Regions from separate parts of the Romboutsia sp. LXY-2 genome, predicted to be linked through region 3. Evidence: riboswitches for the same ligand, from Rfam matches in the RefSeq annotation. Region 3 holds a riboswitch; each other region holds the start of a gene.
What was found. A riboswitch is a leader RNA that binds a small molecule or an ion and turns the genes downstream of it on or off. The one in region 3 is predicted to bind S-adenosylmethionine.
Positions count from the first base shown of each region.

Region 1: another riboswitch for S-adenosylmethionine. It lies ahead of ACI48P_RS05745 (O-acetylhomoserine aminocarboxypropyltransferase/cysteine synthase family protein); the one in region 3 lies ahead of metK (methionine adenosyltransferase).
Region 2: another riboswitch for S-adenosylmethionine. It lies ahead of ACI48P_RS16375 (methionine ABC transporter ATP-binding protein); the one in region 3 lies ahead of metK (methionine adenosyltransferase).

Region 1 is NZ_JBKFGI010000003.1:16,143-20,112, reverse strand. Features, by position in the region: gene ACI48P_RS05750 (two-component regulator propeller domain-containing protein) at 1-330, opposite strand; gene ACI48P_RS05745 (O-acetylhomoserine aminocarboxypropyltransferase/cysteine synthase family protein) at 628-1,926, opposite strand; SAM riboswitch class I at 2,010-2,115, opposite strand; gene ACI48P_RS05740 (L,D-transpeptidase) at 2,224-2,697, opposite strand; gene ACI48P_RS05735 (CPBP family intramembrane glutamic endopeptidase) at 2,718-3,428, opposite strand; gene ACI48P_RS05730 (superoxide dismutase) at 3,610-3,970, shown strand, end outside.
Region 2 is NZ_JBKFGI010000011.1:81,468-85,437, reverse strand. Features, by position in the region: gene ACI48P_RS16390 (DUF3793 family protein) at 34-627, opposite strand; gene ACI48P_RS16385 (hypothetical protein) at 851-1,489, shown strand; gene ACI48P_RS16380 (hypothetical protein) at 1,572-2,144, shown strand; SAM riboswitch class I at 2,330-2,438, shown strand; gene ACI48P_RS16375 (methionine ABC transporter ATP-binding protein) at 2,533-3,498, shown strand; gene ACI48P_RS16370 (methionine ABC transporter permease) at 3,491-3,970, shown strand, end outside.
Region 3 is NZ_JBKFGI010000015.1:103,618-107,587, reverse strand. Features, by position in the region: gene mreB (rod shape-determining protein MreB) at 1-247, shown strand, start outside; gene yyaC (spore protease YyaC) at 341-850, opposite strand; SAM riboswitch class I at 1,209-1,314, shown strand; gene metK (methionine adenosyltransferase) at 1,461-2,654, shown strand; gene recD2 (SF1B family DNA helicase RecD2) at 2,770-3,970, shown strand, end outside.

The DNA.
Region 1 (3,970 bases), on a different contig from region 3:
TTATTCCGTTGACTGTAGATACCCATAGATTTTTTTATCATCTTCTATAATGTTTAGAATATAATTATCTGATATTTTATTATTTTCTTCATCGCTCTTAAATATTTTTATTTTACTCCCATTATATCTATTTAAACCATCATTAGATCCCAACCATATATATCCTTTGCTATCCTGGTAAATAGCTTGAATAGTAGATTGAGATAAACCATCATTGATAGTAATATTATTAAAATTAGTACTGTGTTGAGCATAAGAAATATTTGTATATGTTAATACAATACTTAATGAAAATATTATTGAAACTAGCGTCTTAATAAGATTAGACATAATTCCCCCTTAAATTGCATTTTTTACTATTATTTCATTTTTATTATACTATACTTGTTTGTTAATAACTACACAAAAGTAACTATATCCACACTCTTAGCTATTATTAAGCCATATATTTCATTTATAATTTATGGTAAATAATCCCTTAAAACCACCGTATTACTGCCTTTTTAACTAAATATATAAATTATATAATACACTAAAATTTTTTCACAATAAAAAGAAACTGAGAAATTTATCTCTCTCAGTTTCCTTTTGTTGTATTTATAATTATCAACAAGTTATATTGTCTATTTATAAAAGAGCTTTACTAGCCTCATTTAATGCCTGTTCTAAATCATATATTAAGTCATCTAAATCTTCTATACCTACAGAAACTCTAATCATATCAGGACTCACTCCTGCTAATTGTTGTTCTTCTTCATTTAACTGCGCATGCGTTGTACTTGCTGGATGTATAACTAAAGACTTTGCGTCTGCCACATTTGCAAGATGTGAGAAAATCTTTAGTGACTCTATAAATATCTTCCCAGCTTCAATTCCTCCTTTAATTCCAAATGTAAAAATTGAACCTGGACCCTTGGGGCAATATTTTTTGCTTAATTCATAATATTTGTTTCCCTCTAATCCGGGATAATTCACCCAGCTAACACTTGGATGATTACATAAATATTCTACAATCTTTTTTGTATTATATATGTGTCTGTCAACTCGTAAAGATAGTGTCTCTAGCCCTTGAATTAGTAAGAAAGAATTAAATGGACTTATACAAGCTCCTGTGTCTCTAAGGAGCTGAACTCTCAATTTAGTTATGTAAGCCGCCCTTCCTACATTTTTTGTGTAACTTATACCATGATAACTTGGATCTGGCTCTGTTAATACACTAAACTTTTGGCTTTTTTCCCAATCAAAATTACCGGAGTCAACTACAACTCCACCTATAGAGGTTCCATGACCCCCGATAAACTTTGTTGCCGAATGTATTACTATGTCTGCTCCAAACTCAAAAGGCCTAACAACATATGGTGTTCCAAATGTATTATCAACTATTAAAGGTATGTTATTTTCATGAGCAATTTTTGATATTGATTCAATATCAGAAACATTTATTACAGGATTTCCTATTGTTTCTATATATAGTGCTTTAGTATTTTCATTTATTGCTTTCCTAAAATTTTCAGGGTTATCAGAATCTACAAAAGTAGTATTTATACCTAGCCTTGGTAAAGTTGTAGAAAATAAGTTAAATGTTCCTCCATATAATGTGCTTGATGATACTATCTCATCTCCTGCTTGTAGAATATTTAATATAGCATAAGTAATAGCCGCTGAGCCTGATGCCACTGCTACTGCACCTACTCCACCCTCTAATAAAGCTAGTCTTTTTTCTAATACATCCGTAGTAGGATTCATAATTCTTGTATAAATATTGCCATCTTCTTTAAGTGAAAATAAATTTGCTCCATGTTCTACACTATTGAAAACATATGATGTTGTCTGATAAATTGGAAGTGCTCTTGAACCTGTAGTTGGATCTGGGCTTTGGCCACCATGTACTTGTAGTGTATCAAATTTTAATCTTCTATCCCCCATAATTTTCCCCCATTTTATTTTATAAAATAAATAAAAGCCATCATTATCAATCGATAAAAGAGGGCTTTTTATTTTAGCTTACTCTCTTATCTTTCTTATGAGAAATTCATAAGTAGGATTTAGCACCATGTAATAAATACTGGTTGCTGGGCTTCATAGGGCCTATCCCTCCACCTCTCTTAATAAGATTTCGTAATTTTATTTATTTTTATTAATTTATTGTAGTTTAGTATAATTTCAATTTCAATAATAAAAATACATTTTCCTAAATAATTATTTTTTTTAATTTAAATTATATTATTTGATTACTATGGTTGTATTGGTTGGTATATTCTCAAACATCCATTTTGCGTTACTAGTGGCTAATCTAATACATCCATGACTAATTGCTTCACCTAATCGGTCATCAGTTACATATTCTTCAGTTGAATTATATATTACTGAGTGATAATAATACTCATCTGTAATATGTGTTGCATATTTTGCAAGTGCACTACCATCAATTATTGCTGGATATTTCTCACCAGTTGCAAATACACCTGTTATTGTTGGAGTAGATGGTTTTCCAACAGTACTACTCCATTTGTATTTCATTTCCCAATCATTATCATTTTTTTCGTATATATATGTTGCCCTTTCTTTAATTGACGTTATAACTAAATAATCAGTACTACTAATAATATTATTCTCATTTACAAATTCAGTCATCTTTGAGTTAAATTTTGAATAGTTTAAATTCTTGTTATCTCTATAAACGTTAGATTTATTCATCTAATCCACCCCTTTTAATTCTAAAACAGGTACATATAACCTATTATTACTATGGATACATCTGCTATAATATGGATCGCCCATGAATTCAAAAAATTTTCAGATTTAGTATCCACATAATTAAATATTATTCCTGTAACGAATAATCCTACCAAGCATAATAAAAATATTTCAATTCTAAACCAACCTCTAAAAATACCTATATGGTATAAACTAAATAATCCTGCTGAAAAAATATATGCAAACCTTTTATATCCCATCTTATATAGATTTAAAAATATAAAACCTCTAAAAAAGAATTCTTCTAAAAATGAATTTCCAAAGCTGAAATAAGTAGTTACAAGAAGATAGTTTGCAGCTGTAATCTTTGACTTAGCTTCTAATTCTAAAAAAATAACATCCAGGTTAATCAACTTCTTAAATAATAAAAATGCTCCTATTAATATTGCTCCAGCAACTATCCCTAGACCTATCCCCATTCCTATTGTTTTTTTATCAACAAATTTTAAATTTAATCCTTCTTTAAAAGATGTCTTCTTAACTCCCTTAATCAAAATTATCTGACTTAGTGTAAACAATATTATTTTGCTAATTGTCTTAGTCAAATAATCAGCTAAAAAAACTTGTTCTATGACAAATAGCATCCCTGCGCACAGTATTGCGCTTAACACAATATAATTTCTAATAAATTCTTTGTTTTTGTAATCAGTATTTTCAGTTATATTATTCATTCATAATCTCTCCTATTTTAAGCTAATATTTTAACCTATTTTATTAAGTAAAATTTATATCCTAAATTTAATTCTATTTTTAATAATTATATCCTTTTTAACTTGTTATGGATATATTATTAAAGAAATTTCAAATATTTTTTTGATATAGGTAGCATAATAACTTTGAGGTGATTTTTATATGAAAAAGAAATTATTTATTTGTTTATTAAGTTCTTTATTTATTATGGCACAGTGCATAGGATCCTTAGCTTGTTCTAATCTTCCAGAAGCAAAGTTTAAAGTGGAACCTTTACCTTATGCTTACGATGCGCTTGAGCCTTACATAGATAAAGAAACGATGAAACTACATCATGATAAGCATTATCAGGCTTATGTTGATAAGTTAAATGCAGCTATATTAAAGCATCCTGAATTATATTATTCAAGTCTAGAAGATTTATTGACTAATTTACAATCTTTACCTAGCGATATTGCACTTACGGTTAAAAATAATGGTGGAGGTGCATATAACCATGGTTTCTTCTTTAATATAATGACAG
Region 2 (3,970 bases), on a different contig from region 3:
ATCTACTAATTTAGAATTCTTTTTTTTGCCTAATTAAAAAGAAGATAATATATTTTCTACTTTTTTTGTTGATAGAAGATGTCTCATTTTTTCTCTATGATATAAAAACATAGAGTATAAATCCTCAGAAGGCTTAGGATCACCATAAACCCTCCAGTACTTAGTGTTATGGAAGCTATAATTACCATAGCCCATGAATCCAACAACATCCTTTATAGGATAACCTAAAAATATACCAATCTCATCAGGAAAATTATCACCTTCTAATTTCTCAATCAAATGCTCAAGGCAAGAATCAACAGTAACATCTTTTGGATAGCCTAAATACTTTAAGAAATTTTGACACTTCTTACATTTTAACTTTTCACTTAAAGAATCTCTATTTATAAAAAGCACCTTTGTACCTTTACTTTCCTTGTTAATTACAATATGTTCAATTTTGTTACATCTGCTAAAATACTTATTGATTTCGTCTATTTTACTTTCTCTGTTTACATCATGAAATGGAACACTTATTATTTCAGATGGCTTAGAACCCATTAATACAGGTCCAAGTACCTCAATAAGCCATTTTATATATGATGAGTTTATATTATTTACACAGTGAAGAGAATTACAACATTTCATTTTTAATACACTCCTTTAGTTGATAATGATTATTATTATATTTTATTATAACTTAATTGATAATAATTATCAATAATAAGTTACTATTTACATTTATTACTAGGTTTAAAAAAATTATTTTGAATAAATAAAAATATTATTTTTTGGAATAATAATCTAGAGTAAATAAAAAATTTAAATTATTAATTAAAATATGACCTATATATTAGAGAGGATGACAAATATGAATAGAATTAAAGGGTTAATAATTACATTAACTATAATATTTAGTGTCACAATCATAGGTTGTACACAAAATAATACTAATATTCAACCAGATACAAATAATAATAAAGAAAATACATCAGATAAAAATCAAAATACATCACAAGATGTGCAAGATAAAACTGAGAATACAGTGTCTAGTGAAGATGAATACAGAAACTTCCTAACAAAAAATTATGAAAAATATATAAAGCCGCTAGATTTTGATAAGTACGATGATTTAAAAGAAATATTAACTCATAGAGGTGAAATTGATAATATAGAATTTTTCAATGAGTACAAAACCTATTTAGAAGATAACAAAAGTAACCTAAAATCATTTGAGCAAACTATGGGAAACTTATACCTGAATGATGCAAAATTAAAAGAAATTAACGATAGTTTAGTAAAAGAATGCAAAATATATGTAAATGATTTAGAAATGCAAATAACAGCTTTAGATCAAATAGATAAGGATGTCTTATATAAAACTAATAATGAATTTATTTTATATTTAGATGAACTAATAGATAGAGACGACCTAGAGAAAAATAACTTTGAAGATAAAATTGAAGAAACTGAAAAATTATTAAATTTAAGACTAGAAGAGAATCTTTAAGGGAAAAATAGTAATAGTTACTCAATAATTGATTTGATAGGTTTATTGAGTTTACTTATAAAAAATTATTAGGAGGAAGAAAATGAACAAGAAAAAAATAATTACAGTAGGTTTAGCATTAGCATTAACTTTTAGTGCTGTAGGATGTACAAAAAAATCAACAGTAGCAACACCAGAAAAAAACACAGCAACTACAGAAGATTATTCTAGCTATTATGCTACAGGATATAAAGACTACATAGCTGGATTAGATCAATACGCTATATATTCAAATCCAGCAGATATAACAAAAGTATATGAAAATAAAGAATATCCAGGTAATGAAGCATATTTAACAGATGTTAAAACAGCTTATAAAGAAAGTAGAGATAAAATACAAGGATTTGTTGATAATATGAAAAAACAAGACAACATTTCTGATAGCGAAGTTAAGAAAATGAATGATGATTTAATAGCAGAAGGAGAAAAATTAGTTGCTGAGATAGACACTAAAATGAAGCAATTAGAAGCTATTCCTGCTGAAAGTTATACTAAAACTAAAGAAGAATTCTCTACTGTTGTTAATGAAGCAACAACAGTTAAAAATTCAGTTTCTAACTCTTTTAATTCAATGATAAAGGACATGAATGAATTCTTTGGAATTAATAAAAAATAGTAAATTATAATTTTTAATGATTATAAATTTCAAATACTGTAATCAATTTTAATGATTCTGATTGAAAATTTTACACTAAATATTATTTTTTATATAAAAATAAATATTTATGATTGACATTAAAAACTAATTGATATAATATTTAAACATATCAGAAAACAAAGAAAATATATAAAATTAAATATCTCTTATCGAGAGAGGTGGAGGGACTGGCCCTGTGAAACCCGGCAACCAGTATATGTAAATATACAATGGTGCTAAATCCTGCAACTGTTATCAGTTGGTAGATGAGTATAAATTGCTAATTAAGCCTAAGTTTATACTTAGGCTTTTATTTATTTTAAGAAAAGGGAGATTTTACTTACAAAATATATGAGGGGGAAATGACATGATAAATATTAAAAATGTAGGTAAGTATTATGGTGAGACTCAAGTACTTAAAGACGTAAGTATTGATATAAATAAAGGAGAAATATTTGGAATAATAGGTCATAGTGGAGCAGGAAAATCAACAATACTTAGATGTATAAATGGACTAGAAGATTATAAAGAAGGTAGTATACTCGTTAACAATAAAGAAGTAAAGAAGCTTAATGAAGGGGAGCTAAGGGAATTAAGAAAAGATTTAGGAATGATATTTCAACATTTCTCATTATTAGAAAGAAAAACAGTATATGAAAATATTGCATTACCACTAGAATGTTTTAAATTCTCAAAATCAGATATAAAGAAAAGAGTAACAGAACTTCTCGACCTAGTAGGATTAAGTGATAAGAAAGATGTAAAACCAAGAAATTTAAGTGGAGGTCAAAAACAAAGAGTTGCAATAGCGAGAGCATTGGCACTAAATCCAAAAGTACTTCTATGTGATGAGGCTACATCAGCACTAGATCCAAACACAACAAAATCAATATTATCACTACTTGAAGATATAAATAAAAAACTTGGAATAACTATAATAATGGTTACACATCAAATGGAAGTAATTAAGCAAATATGTACTAGAGTAGCTATTATGGAAGGTGGAGAAGTTTTAGAAATAGGAGATACAGAGGAAATCTTCTTACAAAATACTAAAGCCCTTCAAACTTTACTAGGAGAAGAAAATATAGTATTACCTAAGGGGGTAAACATAAAAATACTTTTCCCTAAAGATATATCTAATGACACAATAATTACTAATATGGCTAGAAGTTTAGATATAGATTTTTCTATAGTGTTTGGTAAGTTAGAGAAATTCAAAGACGATATACTTGGATCATTAATAATAAATATTAAGAAAGAACATAAGAGTAAGGCAATGGCTTATTTAAATAGTCAAAATATTAGATGGGAGGAGATTATAAATGACTAGTTTAAGTACATTTTTAAATGAAATGCTTTTAGACGCACTACTAGAAACCATATATATGGCTGCAATACCAACAGTACTTGCAACACTAATAGGATTTATAATAGCAGTAATCTTAGTCGTAACTGCATCAGATGGACTAAAACCAAATGAACCAATAAATAAAACTTTAGGATTTATAGTAAACACACTAAGAAGTTTTCCATTTATAATCCTTATTGTAGCCCTAATACCACTGACAAGATTAATAGTAGGAACTAGCATAGGAGAAACTGCAGCACTTGTTCCAATAACAATAGGGGCAGCACCTTTTATAGCAAGAATAATCGAAAGTGCACTAAATGAAGTAGATAAAGGGCTTATAGAAGCAGCAAAATCTTTTGGAGCAACTAAAAGACAAATTGTATTTAAAGTAATGGTAAAAGAAGCAATGCCTTCAATTGTATCAGGTATTACATTATCAATAATATCAATA
Region 3 (3,970 bases):
ATCAGCTCACACAGTGCTTGAAAAGACACCACCAGAATTAGCAGCAGATATTAGTGACACTGGTATAATAATGACAGGTGGAGGTTCTTTATTATACGGGTTAGATAAGAGAATAGAAGAAAGTACAGGAATCAAGGTTTTATTAGCTAATGAACCTTTATCTTGTGTTGCAAAAGGAACTGGAAGTGCATTAGGTTCTCTAGATCTACTTGAAACGGGTGGAACATTTAAAAGAAGAAGAAAATAATATAAAAAAAGTCCTATTTTTATAGGACTTTTTTTATATAATGAAGGAGAGTAAGTTAATAAATAGTCTGACATTGTATTTTGATTTAGAATCTTAAGTAGCAAGCAGTAAAGATAAGGCTATAGTTTCTGCTAATTCTAGAATGAAACTAAGTCTTACATTATTAAATGAAAATTTATTATTTTCATCAATCTTATCTACTATGCCTACAATTGAATAGTTACCTATTTGAGGGAGTTTCTTGCCCACACCTTTTCCAGGCAGAATAGGGCCTTTTCTTATTTGTATATTGCCTATATTATTTTTTGATCCTAAACAGGCATCTATAGCCAAGAAGTTACCATTAGTATGAGTGTCTTTAATATAGTCTATAGATTCATATATATTTAAAGCATGAATAGGGTTATCTAGTGTACCGTAAACAGGATATTTAAAATCACTATTTTTTAACATGGTCCCAACTAAAGGTCCTAGAGCATCACCTATAGCTCGATCTGTTCCTATACAAACAACTACAGTATTTTCATCGATTATATCTTTAAGTGTCAAGCTTAACGCTTGAACCACATTTTCTTTTTTATAATTTATCTTGGCTAAATACATAGGAACACCCCCTTCAAGAAAATATATGAAATCACAGTATAAAAAAGAACCATATTTAATATGCGTTAAAATAATACCTGTACTTAGATTTTAATTTTTATGATAATTAATATTTATGCTTAGTAAAAATGACTATTAAATTTAAATATATACATAAAAAATCAATAAAGCCTTACTGTAAAACTGAGAATTATATTTATATTTATGTAGGGTATACTCTTTATAGAACTTAAAGTATTGAATGATTTGAGGTATATATGTAATAAGAAATAAGAAAAATAAATAGGTATTGACATGTAAATAAAAAAATAGTAACATAGATTTTAGTGATAAACAAAATAGAATATAAATCTTGATTACCTTATCAAGAGTGGCGGAGGGACAGGCCCTGTGAAGCCCAGCAACCACCCATATTTGGGAAAAGGTGCTAAATCCTACAAGATGAAAATCTTGAGAGATGAGGTTAGTTAATTAATATAAATATACTATGCTAATTAACCTCTTCTTAAAGTAGAAGAGGTTTTTTTATTTGTATAAGAAAATTAAGTACTCTTAACATAAGGTAAAATATAGATTATTAAATTATTTATATATTTAGGAGGAAAATATTATGGCAAGACATTTATTTACGTCAGAATCAGTTACAGAAGGTCATCCAGATAAAATATGTGACCAAATATCAGATGCAATATTAGATGCATTATTAACAAACGATCCATCAGCAAGAGTTGCTTGCGAGACTACAGTTACTACAGGATTAGTACTTGTAGCAGGTGAAATAAGTACTAATACTTATGTAGATATACCAAAGTTAGTTAGAGAAACTGTAAGAGAGATAGGATATGATAGAGCGAAGTATGGATTTGACTGTGACACATGTGCAGTAATAACTTCTATAGATGAGCAATCTGGAGATATAGCAATGGGAGTTGACGAAGCTTTAGAAAATAGAAGCGGTGAACAAACAGAAGATGAAATAGAAAAAGTAGGAGCTGGAGACCAAGGTATAATGTTCGGATTCGCATGTAATGAAACTCCGGAATTAATGCCTCTTCCAATATCTTTAGCTCATAAATTAGCAAGAAGATTAACAGAAGTTAGAAAGAATGGAACGCTAGAATACTTAAGACCAGATGGAAAGACTCAAGTTACAGTTGAATACGATGGAAACAAAGTAGTTAGAGTTCATACAATACTTATATCAACTCAACACGGAGAAGAAGTTGATAATGAAACAATAAGAAGAGACTTAATAGAGCATGTAATAAAAGCTGTTATACCTTGCGAATTACTTGATGAAGAAACTATAATATACATCAACCCAACAGGAAGATTCGTTGTAGGTGGACCACAAGGAGATACAGGTCTTACTGGAAGAAAAATAATAATAGATACTTACGGAGGATACTCTAGACATGGTGGAGGAGCATTCTCAGGAAAAGATCCAACAAAGGTTGATAGATCAGCAGCTTACGCTGCAAGATATGTAGCGAAAAACATAGTTGCTGCAGGACTTGCAGATAAGTGTGAAATAGAATTAGCTTACGCAATAGGTGTAGCTAAGCCATTATCTATATTTATAGATACTTTTGGAACAGGAAAGGTTTCAGAAGAATTATTAGTAGAATTAGTAAATAAAAACTTTGATTTAAGACCAGGTGCAATAATAAGAGACTTAGACTTAAGAAAGCCTATGTACAAAAATGTTGCTGCTTACGGACACTTTGGAAGAACTGATATAGACTTACCATGGGAAAGAACTGATAAAGCAGAAACATTAAAAAAAGAAGCACTAGGACAATAATTTTTTAAGAGGCTGAATTTTTTCAGCCTCTTTATTTTATTGCTTATAAAATGTATAATAATTACAAATTAAGAGTAATAATATAGAAGCATTATTTGTTTGTAGGAGAATATATATGGAAAGAATTGAAGGAATGATAAGTGATATAGTATTTAAAAATGAAGATAACGGATATACTATAGCTCATTTAGCAAATTCTAAGGATGAAGTTGTCATTGTAGGATGTATGCCAACATTATCAGTAGGAGAAAGTATAGAGGTAGAAGGTAAATGGATAAACCATAAAGTTTATGGGACGCAGTTTGAAGTTAATAAATTCATGCCAGTAACGCCAACTTCATTAGAAGGAATTTATGTTTATTTATCATCTGGAATGATACATGGAATAGGCGAGAAAATGGCAAAGAGGATAGTAGATAAGTTTGGAGTAAATACCCTAGACATAATACAAAATCAGCCAGAAAGACTAGAAGAAGTTGAAGGTATAGGAAATAAGAAAGTAAAGCAAATTGTTAAGAGCTATGAAGAAAATAGGGAACTTAGGAATATAATTATTGAGCTATCACCATATGGTATAACTCCTAATTATTGTTTGAAAATATATAAAAAATATAAAAATAAAGCTATAGATGTAATAAGTAAAAACCCATATAAACTAGCAGAAGATATAAGGGGAATTGGTTTTAAAATAGCTGACAATATAGCAAATAAAATTGGAATAGATAAATATTCTAAAGACAGAATCTCGCAAGGTATTTTATTTACTTTAAGCCAATCTTTAAGCAATGGACACACATATTTACCTAAAAACATACTGATCCAAGACGCATCAAAATTATTAGAAGTAGAAGCTCCTATAATAGAAGAATGTATTATGGGATTAGCCTATGATCAAAAAATTCATATAGAAAAAAAAGGCAATGAAATACTAACATATTTATTACCGTATTATATGTCTGAGAATGGAGTTTGCAAACAAATAATTAAGTTGTCACAATGTGAAATAGATGATTTGAATATAGATATAGACGAAGAAATTAGAAGAGTTGAAAAAGAAGAAGATATTAAACTAGCACAAAATCAAGCTTTAGCTGTAAAGGAAGCTATAAATAGTGGTGTAGTAGTTATAACCGGTGGTCCTGGTACAGGTAAGACAACTACAATAAATACAATTATTAAGATTTTTGAAAATAATGATAAAGAGGTACTTTTAGCAGCTCCAACAGGAAGGGCGGCTAAAAGGATGAGTGAAACATCTCAAAAAGAAGCAAAAACTATACACAGACTTCTTGAGATGGGATATGCAACAGATAGTG